One region of the Vreelandella hamiltonii genome, then DNA from elsewhere that is predicted to be linked to it. Evidence: predicted binding sites of a transcription regulator. Region 1 holds the regulator's gene; the other holds the start of a gene.
The links. Region 1 encodes sigma-54, which starts transcription at its own class of promoters, with help from an activator protein. Its sites were predicted from a motif close to TGGCACNNNNNTTGCTNT; they were not measured.
Positions count from the first base shown of each region.

Region 2: IE061_RS15270 (sugar phosphorylase) is a predicted target of sigma-54. The motif match lies at 3,790-3,807, and genes of this name have one in related genera.

Region 1 is NZ_BMXO01000003.1:176,158-181,328, forward strand. Features, by position in the region: gene rapZ (RNase adapter RapZ) at 13-945, opposite strand; gene ptsN (PTS IIA-like nitrogen regulatory protein PtsN) at 1,016-1,483, opposite strand; gene hpf (ribosome hibernation-promoting factor, HPF/YfiA family) at 1,488-1,796, opposite strand; gene IE061_RS05340 (RNA polymerase factor sigma-54) at 1,894-3,309, opposite strand; gene lptB (LPS export ABC transporter ATP-binding protein) at 3,415-4,161, opposite strand; gene lptA (lipopolysaccharide transport periplasmic protein LptA) at 4,183-4,686, opposite strand; gene lptC (LPS export ABC transporter periplasmic protein LptC) at 4,683-5,171, opposite strand, start outside.
Region 2 is NZ_BMXO01000017.1:33,072-38,242, reverse strand. Features, by position in the region: gene nusB (transcription antitermination factor NusB) at 1-181, opposite strand, end outside; gene ribH (6,7-dimethyl-8-ribityllumazine synthase) at 178-666, opposite strand; gene ribBA (bifunctional 3,4-dihydroxy-2-butanone-4-phosphate synthase/GTP cyclohydrolase II) at 671-1,837, opposite strand; gene ribD (bifunctional diaminohydroxyphosphoribosylaminopyrimidine deaminase/5-amino-6-(5-phosphoribosylamino)uracil reductase RibD) at 1,910-3,061, opposite strand; gene nrdR (transcriptional regulator NrdR) at 3,061-3,558, opposite strand; gene IE061_RS15270 (sugar phosphorylase) at 3,841-5,171, shown strand, end outside.

The sequences.
Region 1 (5,171 bases):
TGCCGAGTGAGATCAGGGCGACGTCGTGTCGCTGGGGGGGGTGGAAGAAGTGGCATCGACGGTAGCGGGTAATTCGCTTAGCGTGTACTGCAAGCCCAATTCCCGATGCCTGAGCTGAATGGCGCCAGTGCGCTTGACCAGCGCCTGCGCCAGTTGTTCCACCATGTAGACAGAGCGATGCTGGCCGCCAGTGCAGCCAATGGCCACGGTCATATAGCTACGTTGACTGCTTTGGTAGGCGGGCAGCCACTTGTCCAACCAGGCATGAATATCGTCACGCATGTCATCGACGATGGGGTAGCCGCCCAGGAAGGCCTGAATATTGGCATCGCGTCCGGTGAACTGCCGCAGGCTGGGATCCCAATAAGGGTTAGGCAGGCAGCGCACGTCAAACACGATATCGGCATCCATGGGCACGCCCCGCTTATAGCCGAAGGATTCAAACGTCAGGGTCAGCTGGTCACGCCGTTGGTGAGCGACCTGATCGGTGATGCGACGGCGAAGATCGTGCACCGAGAGGCGTGACGTGTCGATCAGCAGGTCGGCCAGATCGCGAATGTCGAGCAGCGTCTGCTCTTCCTTGTCGATGGCTTCTTCCAGGGTCATGTCACTATCCCGGGTCAGCGGGTGGCGCCGCCGGGTGGCCGAGTAGCGCTCCAGCAGAATGCGCGCGTCCGTGGTCAGGTAGATGACCTGAAAACGGATTTGGCGTTGACGTAGCTCTCCCAGTAGCGCAGGCAACTGCTCCAGCGCCGTGGGCAGGTTGCGCGCATCGATGCTGACCGCCAGGTGAGTTCGCCCCCCTTGCTCGCGCAATTCATCGACCAGCGAGCCCAGCAGCATGGCGGGCAGGTTGTCGATGGCGTAATAGCCAAGATCCTCCAACGCCTGTAGGGCGATGGACTTGCCGGACCCTGAGCGGCCGCTAATGATCACCAGCTGCATAGCGCATCTCTCTTGGGTATCAAAGGGATAGAGGGCTTGCCGTGTGCCTTGCTGCCTGGCAATGGCTGCGCTAGGCAGCCTGCTCGCGAATCTTGTCGGTCAGCAGCTCGAGCAATGCGCGCTGGCTACTGACATTGCGCAGCTGTTGGCGCGTGGCAGCGTCGTTCATGATCGTAGCCACCTGACCCAGCAGGGCCAGGTGCGTGTCATCGGCTTCTTCGGGAACCAACAGCACGAAGACCAGATCGACCGGGTCACCATCGATGGCGTCGAAGTCGACGGGCTCGGCCAGCTTGAGAAAGCCAGCAATGGGCGTGCTGCAGTGAGGGCTGCGTGCATGGGGGATGGCTACGCCATTGCCGATACCAGTGCTGCCCAGCCGTTCACGGCCAATCAGGCGGCTAAAGACTTCCTGACTGTCCAGGCTGGGCGTGTTCTGAGCGATAAAGGTGCTGAAAAACTCCAGCACCCTTTTTTTGCTGCCCCCGGGCACGTCGTACAGCACGCGCTCCGGGGGGAGTATGGTTTCCAACGTCATCGGTTTAACGCACGCCAGCGCCTTGGGCGCGGGCTTGTGCTTTTTCCTTGTGTTTTACCAGCTGACGGTCGATTTTGTCCGCCAGGGCGTCAATGGCCGCGTACATGTCATTATCCTGCGCTTCCGCATGCAGGTCTGCTCCTGCGGCATGCAGCGTGCAAGCCGCTTGCTGGCGCTCCTTTTCGACAGATAAGGTGACCTGGACGGTCGTGATGTTGTCGTAGTGACGCTCAACGCGTTCCAGCTTTTCGTTTACGTAGTCACGCAAGGCGTCAGTCAGTTCAACGTGATGACCAGTGATGTTTACTTGCATTGACGTGCTCCTTATCCATCGGACTGTACTTCGATTGTAACCCTTTTTGGGCCATTGCAAAGCCCTCGCCGCGAGTTTGTTGGGCAAGAGCGTTTAACTAGCGCAAACGGCGTCGCTCGCTCGACGAAGGTATACCCATCGACTCTCGGTACTTGGCGACGGTGCGGCGTGCCACGGTAATGCCACCCTCTTCCAGCAGGGTGACCAGGCGACTGTCGGAGAGTGGCTTGCCTGGCGGCTCGTCCTGAATCAGTTTCTTGATACGCGCTCGAATGGCCGTGCTGGAGTGGCTGTCGCCGCCCTCCTGGCCGCTGACCTGGCTGGAGAAGAAGTACTTGAGCTCGAAGACCCCGCGCGGGGTATGAATGTATTTCTGGGTGGTGACTCGGGAGATAGTCGATTCATGCATCTCTACCGCTTCGGCGATATCGGCCAGAATCAGCGGTTTCATGGCCTCTTCACCCTGCTCGAGGAAGCCTATCTGGCGGGCAATGATCTCGCGCCCCACGCGCAGCAGCGTGTCGTTGCGGCTCGACAGGCTCTTGATCAGCCAGCGAGCCTCCTGGAGGTGCTCTTTCAAAAACTGGTTGTCCTGGCTCTTGTCGGCGCGCTTGATCAGGCTGGCGTAGTCGGGTTGGATACGTAGCCGAGGCAGCGCTTCCGGGTTGAGCTCCAGATGCCAGCCCTCGTGATTGTGACGTACCACCAGGTCCGGCGTCACATAGCTGTCGTCGGTGACGCCGTAGGCGCTTCCGGGGCGAGGGTCAAGGCTGCGGATTAAACGGATGACATCGTCCAACTGCTCGTCATCGAGGCTCAGGCGTCGTTTCAGCAGGCGCATGTCGTCCTTGCCCAGCGCTTCGAGAAACTGGCGTACCAGGCGCTTGGCGGGCATCAACAGCGGAGTGTCTTCGGGTAGCGCGGCCAGCTGCAGCATCAGGCACTCGCGCAGGTCACGGGCGAACACGCCAGTAGGCTCGAACTGCTGCAGGCGCAGCAAGGTGTTTTCGACCTCGCGTTGGCTCAGGCCATCGTGGCCCTGCGCCTTGAGCCCCTCGCGGATGTCGTTGAGCGGCTGGGTCAGATAGCCGTTGGCATCCAGCGCATCGATGAGGCTCTCGGCAATGGCATGCTCACGCGCAGAGAAGTCGGTCATGGCCAGTTGCCAGAGCAAGTGCCCATGAAGGCTCTGACCGGCCGCCTGGCGCTCGAAGTCCGGGCCTTCGCTACTGCCGCCCGCGCTGCCCATGTCCTGGTAGGTGTCGGACCAGTCGCTGTCCACGGAGAGCTCGTTGGGAATGCTGTCTGCCCACTCGGCTTCCTGAGGCTCGCTGACCGCCTGTTCGCCAAACTCATCCTCCTGTTCGAGCATGGGGTTGCCATCCAGCGCCTGCTGAATTTCTTGACGAAGGTCCAGCGTCGATAGCTGAAGCAGCGCAATGGCCTGCTGCAGCTGAGGTGTCATGGTCAGCTGTGTGCCGATACGCAGTTGAAGAGAAGCTTTCATGACCATCTGAGAACCACTCGTTAATCAGAAAGCTCCACCCTAGAGCGACTCTCCGTTTGGTGCAAGTGCAATAAGCATGCCACTAAATAAAATGCCTTCGTGGGCCATTATTTAAAGGCGGAAGTCGGCGCCCAGGTAGACGTCGCGCACCTTCTGGTTATTGAGAATTTCCTGGGGGTTTCCACTGGCTATGATGTGTCCGTCGCCAACAATATAGGCAATATCGCAGATATCCAGGGTTTCACGCACGTTGTGGTCGGTAATCAGCACGCCAATATGGCGCTTCTTGAGCGCGCGTATGATCGACTTGATATCGCCCACGGAAATGGGGTCGACGCCAGCAAAAGGTTCGTCCAGTAGAATGAAAGCGGGCTCGGTGGCCAGCGAGCGGGCAATTTCCACTCGTCGCCGCTCGCCGCCCGACAGGCTCATGCCCAGGTTGTCGCGAATGTGGGTGATGTGGAAGTCTTCCAGCAGGGATTCGAGCTTCGCTTCTCGGCTACTGCGGTCCAGCTCCCGGCGCGTTTCCAGAATGGCCATGATGTTGTCGGCCACCGACAGCTTGCGAAAGATCGATGCTTCCTGGGGCAGGTAGCCGATACCCGCCAGCGCGCGTTCATGCATCGGCGCCCGGGTCAGGTCGAGATCGTCGATGCCCACCTTGCCAGCATCGGATTTCACCAGGCCGACGATCATGTAGAACGAGGTGGTCTTGCCTGCGCCGTTGGGGCCGAGCAGGCCAACGACACTGCCTTGGGCAATTTCCAGGTTGATATCCTTGACCACGCGGCGGCGCTTGTAACTCTTGGCCAGATGCTGTGCATGGAGCGTCTTGACCGCTGCAGTGTCGGGGCTGATGGCTGTCACGAGGGGCTCTCTCTATTGCTCGGGCTGTAAGGTCATGCGGATGCGTTGCGGTGCGCTGCCGCTGACATCGGAGCGTGCTTGGACCACCCCGCGGTCGATGAAGTATTCGAGCCGTCCCCCCTGGAAGCGGTCCCCTTGCTGGGTCAGTTCGGCCTGGTCGATCAGCTCTACACGCCGCTCGGACACATGGTAGACGATGCGTCGCGCCCAGCCTTCCATGGGCGTCGTCTGGTCTTCCAGTTGATTGCGCAGGTAGGCACGCTCGCCCGTGGCGACGGCCCGGGAGAGTTCGCCGGCCTGGTTGCGGTGAATTTCGACACGCTCTCCGCGCAGCTGCATTTCACCCTGACGAATATCGACATTGCCAGAGTAAACCGCCGTGCCCGCGCGCTGGTCCAGGTCCAGGCGGTCGGCCTCTACTTCGATAGGGGCCTGTTGTTGAGCAGTAGCAGGCAGTACGCCTACCACCATGGGGACGGCAAGGGCGAGCAGTGCCGTACGAAGCAGGGCGTTCATGGCGACTCCTGAGAAGGGTGGGGGGCGGGCGGGTGCACGCCGCGCACGTTATTGATCAAGCTGACACGACTATCGTCCAGCCAGACATCCATACGGGATGCCTCGATACGCTGGGGTGGCTGCTGCAGCACTACGGGGGTGTCGCTCCAGGCATGACGTGCCAGGCCATCATAATGCAGCAGGTCGGTATCCAGCTGCCAGCCTTCGTCTGGTGCCAATAGCCGTGCCGATCCGGCCAGCGTCAGCGCCTGGGTGTCCGTGTTCAGGGTGCCGGTATCGGCAACCGCCAACCACTCACGCTGTTCACTATCGAACAGCGTGGCGCGCGGTGACGTGACGTTGGTCATCGCCGCTTGCGGGGTATGTACCAGTCGCGGCGCGACCAGCGACTGTTGCAGAGTGCCATCTTCACCAAACAGAGTGATCTCGGCACTCTCCAGCACGTGTCCGGGCTCCTGAGCCTGAGCCTCAGGATCTACCTCGCG
Region 2 (5,171 bases), on a different contig from region 1:
TGACCCAGTTCTCGTGGTCTTCCAGGTCGTCGTCCGCCTTCTGGCTACGAAACTCGGCTTCGATGGTCGAGATCGATTTGCCGGTCATGTGCCATTGATATAACCCTTGTACCGCCAACTCCCTTGCGGCGTGGCGTCCCTGCTGTGCTGCAGAGGACTTGCGCTCACGTCGCTCGCTCATTGGTCATCTCCTGCGGGCAGTGCGCGCAGCAGCGATACCATTTCCATGGCGGCCATGGCGGCTTCGGTGCCTTTATTGCCTGCTTTGGTGCCCGCTCGTTCGATGGCCTGTTCGATGGATTCCACGGTCAGCACGCCGTTGGCGACCGGCGTGTCGAACTCCAGCTGCAGGTGATTGATGGCCGTGTTGCAGCCACCCGCCACGTATTCGAAGTGCGGCGTGCCACCACGAATGACCGCGCCCAGCGCGATGACGGCATCCGGCTTCATGACGCGGAGCACGCGCTTGACTGCCAACGGCAGTTCCCAGGCTCCCGGCACGTGCACGATATGGATTTGCTCGGCATCGACGCCGTGGCGGGTCAGGCTGTCCACTGCGCCTTCTACCAGGCTATCGACCACATGGTGGTTGAAACGCCCCACCACGATGACATAACGGCCATCTACGTCGACAAAAGTGCCTTCAACTTGCGAAAGGGATTGCATCGATTTATTCCTGCTGAGTAGTTGGCTCATACGCCGTGTCGTTGGGCCCCAGGCGCTCGACCACTTCAAGATCGAACCCGGAAAGCGCCGAGAATTTCCACGGGGAGCTGAGTAGCCGCATCTTGCCGACGCCCAGATGGCGCAGAATTTGCGAACCCGTACCAATGGTTAAATAGTTGCCGGCTCCATCCGAGTCATTGGTACGCGGTTGGCGTACCCGATCCAGGAAGATGTCCAGCTGGTCTTTGAGATCCTGATGCGGCCGTCCGTCATCGATCAGGACGAACACACCGGCGGGCGCTTCGGCGATTTCACGCAGGGCGCGGTGGGAATCCCAGCGGCACTGTTCGCCTTTCATCAGCCCCAGCACGTCGCGCAGCGTATCGGCCAAGTGTACACGAACCGTGGTGGGCTGCTCGGCGGTGGGCTGGCCTTTCACCAGCGCCAGGTGGTGAGCGCCCTGAATGCGGTCACGGAACACATGCAGCGCCAGCTCGCCATGCACCGTGGACACACGGCTGGTCTCGATGGCATCGACGGTCTGTTCGTTGACGATCCGGTAGTGGATCAAATCGGCAATGGTGCCGATCTTGATGCCATGGGCCTTGGCGAAGGCTTCCAGCTCGGGACGACGCGCCATGCTGCCATCGTCGTTCATGATTTCACAGATCACGCCGCTGGGGTCGAGCCCTGCCAGCGCCGCCAGGTCGCAGGCCGCTTCGGTGTGCCCTGCCCGGCGCAGTACGCCACCCGGCTCGGCCATCAGCGGAAAGATATGACCTGGCTGCACGATATCCGTGGGCTTGGCATTGGGTGCGGCGGCGGCCTGCACTGTACGTGCACGGTCCGCGGCAGAGATGCCGGTGGTCACGCCTTCGGTCGCCTCGATGGACAGCGTGAACTTGGTGCCAAAACCGGACCCGTTGTCACGCACCATGAGCGGCAGGTTGAGCTGCTCGCAGCGTTCCCGGGTCATGGGCATGCAGATCAGACCGCAGGCGTAACGCGCCATGAAGTTGATATGCTCTGGCTTGACCAGTTCGGCCGCCATGATGATATCGCCTTCGTTTTCGCGATCCTCATCGTCCATGAGGATCACCATTTTGCCCTGGCGAATGTCTTCTACCAGCTCGGCGATAGGGGACAGGCCCTCAGAAGCGGAGTGCGCCATGGAATCTCCAAAAAAAGTGGTCGCATGGGATGCGATTTCGGGCGTCAGGGTACCTTGCTATGGCCGCTTGCGCTAGTCGATCACGGGGGTCGCGATAATCTGCCAGTCCTGGCCTACCTGGCGGGACTCCTTGATCACCAGGCGCTTTTGATCCGCCATTCGGGTGATCCCCGGCAGCTCGAACAGCGGGCGGGCGTCGCCTCCCAGCAGCGTGGGGGCGACGAACAGCTGCAACTCATCGACTAGCTGCGCATCCAGCAGCGCCCCGGCCAGCGTCGCACCGGTCTCTACCAACAGCTCGTTTACCTGCTCATTATCGGCTAACCAGCGCAGCATGTCAGCAAGCTCGACACGCCCGTCGGCGGCGCTGGGCAAGACCTGGATCTCGGCACCGGCCGCTTCCAGCCGCTGACGCTTGTCGGGGCTGTGCTGGTCGGTGGTGATGATCAGCGTGCGCCCCGGCTCGCGCAGGCAGGCCGCCGCCAGCGGCAGCCGCAACCGAGAATCCAGAATGACCCGCAGCGGTTGGCGCAGCACGATCTCATCGGCCTGGGGCAGCCCCAGCTGTTCGGCACGCACCGTCAGCCGCGCATCGTCCATGATCATGGACTCCACGCCACTGAGAATCGCGCTGGAGCGTGCTCGCAGGCGCTGCACCTGGGTGCGCGCCTGCGGGCCAGTGATCCACTGCGACTCCCCCGATCCCATGGCCGTTCGACCATCGAGGCTCATCGCCATTTTCAAGCGCACGAATGGTCGCCGTGACTGCATGCGCGACACGAACCCAGGATTGAGCGCCCGAGCATCCTGTTCCAGCAGACCCACGAGGACTTCGATACCGGCAGCCTTCAAGTGGGCAATCCCCCGCCCACTCACTTGCGGATTGGGGTCTTCCATGGCCACCACCACGCGCCCTACGCCTGCATTGGCCAGCGCCACGGCACAGGGGCCGGTACGCCCGGTATGGGAACAGGGCTCCAGCGTCACATAGGCCGTGGCCCCCCGGGCCTGCTCCCCAGCGGCTGCCAACGCATGCACTTCGGCATGAGGCTCACCGGCGCGCAGGTGGTAGCCTTCCCCCACCACCTGGCCCTCGGCCAAACGATCATAGCCAACGATGACACACCCCACGCGAGGGTTGGGGTCCGTGGTATACAGGCCCTGGCGAGCCAACTGCAAGGCGCGCGCCATGAACCCGTGGTCGGCAATCGAGAACAGGCTCATCACTTGACCTCGGAAGAGGCGGCACCGGAGGAAGCATCGTCACCCGGCTCTTGAGCCAACCGGTCGATTTCAGCCCGAAACTCTTCCAGATCCTGGAATTTGCGGTACACCGATGCAAAGCGAATGTACGCCACCTGATCCAGGCTACGCAGTGCCTTCATCACCGCCTCGCCCACTTCACGGGCATTCACCTCTCGGTCGCCTCGTGCCCGCAAGGTCTGACGGATACGCTCCACAGCCGCCTCGATGGCTTCGGCACTTACCGGGCGCTTTTCCAACGCCCGCAACATGCCTGCCCGCAGCTTGGCTTCATTGAAGGTCTCCCGGGAGCCATCCGACTTCACCACCCTGGGCATGATCAGCTCTGCCGTTTCGTACGTCGTGAAGCGCTCGTGGCAGCTTGCACACTGGCGGCGACGACGCACCTGATCACCTTCTGCCACCAGGCGTGAGTCCGTCACTCGTGTATCGTTTGCACCACAAAAAGGACAATGCATGGCAGTCAACCTATTGTCGGTACGCACCTGCAAGTGCGCTCAGCGTGTCAGCCCATGGATACCCGCCAGGCCAGCGAGCCTCCTGGTATCCACTGTTTTGTAAGCTATTTTTAAGATCCATCCAAGGATCGTTGGGTAAACCGTCCCATTACCGCTTGTCATGCCTGCAAAAGCGGCAGACGCATGACTTGTACGTCATTTCGCACACTATTCACCTATATTGTAACGATTTGGCACACAAGCTGCAGCGTTTGTCGAAGGTTGATTGAAAGGGAGGCATCCATGACGGCATTTGAGCTCAGGCTACAGCGTTACTTGACCCACCTGTACGGCGAGCGCGCAGGAGAGGTACAGCGACGCCTCGAACAGCACTTGGCACACTTCCGGCCGCTACTCCCCTCTGCCCCCTCCACAGGCACGCCCAGCGACGGCGCACCAACATGGAGCGAAAAGGATCAGTGGGTCATCAGCTATGGTGACTCCATCGTGGCAGACGGCACGCCCCCACTGGGCGTACTGAACCACTTTCTGCAGCGCCACTTGGGCGAGACGATCAGCGGGGTGCACGTGCTGCCCTTCTTTCCCTGGAGCAGCGACGACGGTTTTTCGGTCATCCATTACCGGGAGGTCAACCCCGAACTGGGAGACTGGTCGCATATCCGTGACCTGGCCAGCCACTATGACGTGATGGGCGACCTGGTGCTCAACCACGTTTCCCGTGAATCGCTGTGGTTCGTGGATTACCTGACCGGCAGCCTGCCGGGGCGGGACTACTTTATCGAGGTGGACCCTGACACCGATGTTTCCCAGGTCACGCGGCCACGCAGTAGCCCGCTGCTCGTGCCTGTCTCCACCCGCCGGGGCACACGCCACCTGTGGGCCACGTTTTCGGAAGACCAGATCGACCTGAATTTCGAGAACCCGGATGTCCTGCTGGAATTCGTCGGCATCCTGCTGTTTTACCTGCAGCAGGGAGTGAGGATCATCCGCCTCGATGCCGTGGCATTCTTGTGGAAGCGGCTGGGCACGGCCTGTATTCACCTGCCCGAAACCCATACCGTGGTACGCCTGCTACGCGCCATCGTCGATGAGATCGCCCCCGGCACCTTGATCATCACCGAAACCAACGTGCCCCATGCCGAAAACATCAGCTATTTCGGCCTCGAACGCCTGGCGGAAGGCCCGCCGGACGAGGCGCACATGGTGTACCAGTTCGCGCTGCCCCCGCTGCTGCTGCACACCCTCACCCGTGGGGAGGCCAGCACCCTGCAAGGCTGGCTATCCAGCCTGCCGGTGCTGCCTGAACACTGTACTTACCTCAACTTTACCGCCAGCCACGACGGCATCGGGGTGCGCCCGCTGGAGGGCCTGCTGCCGGACCACGAACGGGACGCCCTGCTGGAGCTGATGCACCGCTTCGGTGGCTTCGTCAGCATGCGCAGCAACCCGGACGGCAGCGACACGCCCTACGAAATCAACATTACCTGGTTCGAGGCCATGCGCGGTACCCGGCGCGGCCCCGACCCTTGGCAAATTGCGCGCTTCCTGTGCAGTCAGGCCATCATGCTCAGCCTGCAAGGCATTCCTGCGCTCTACCTGCACACCTTGACCGG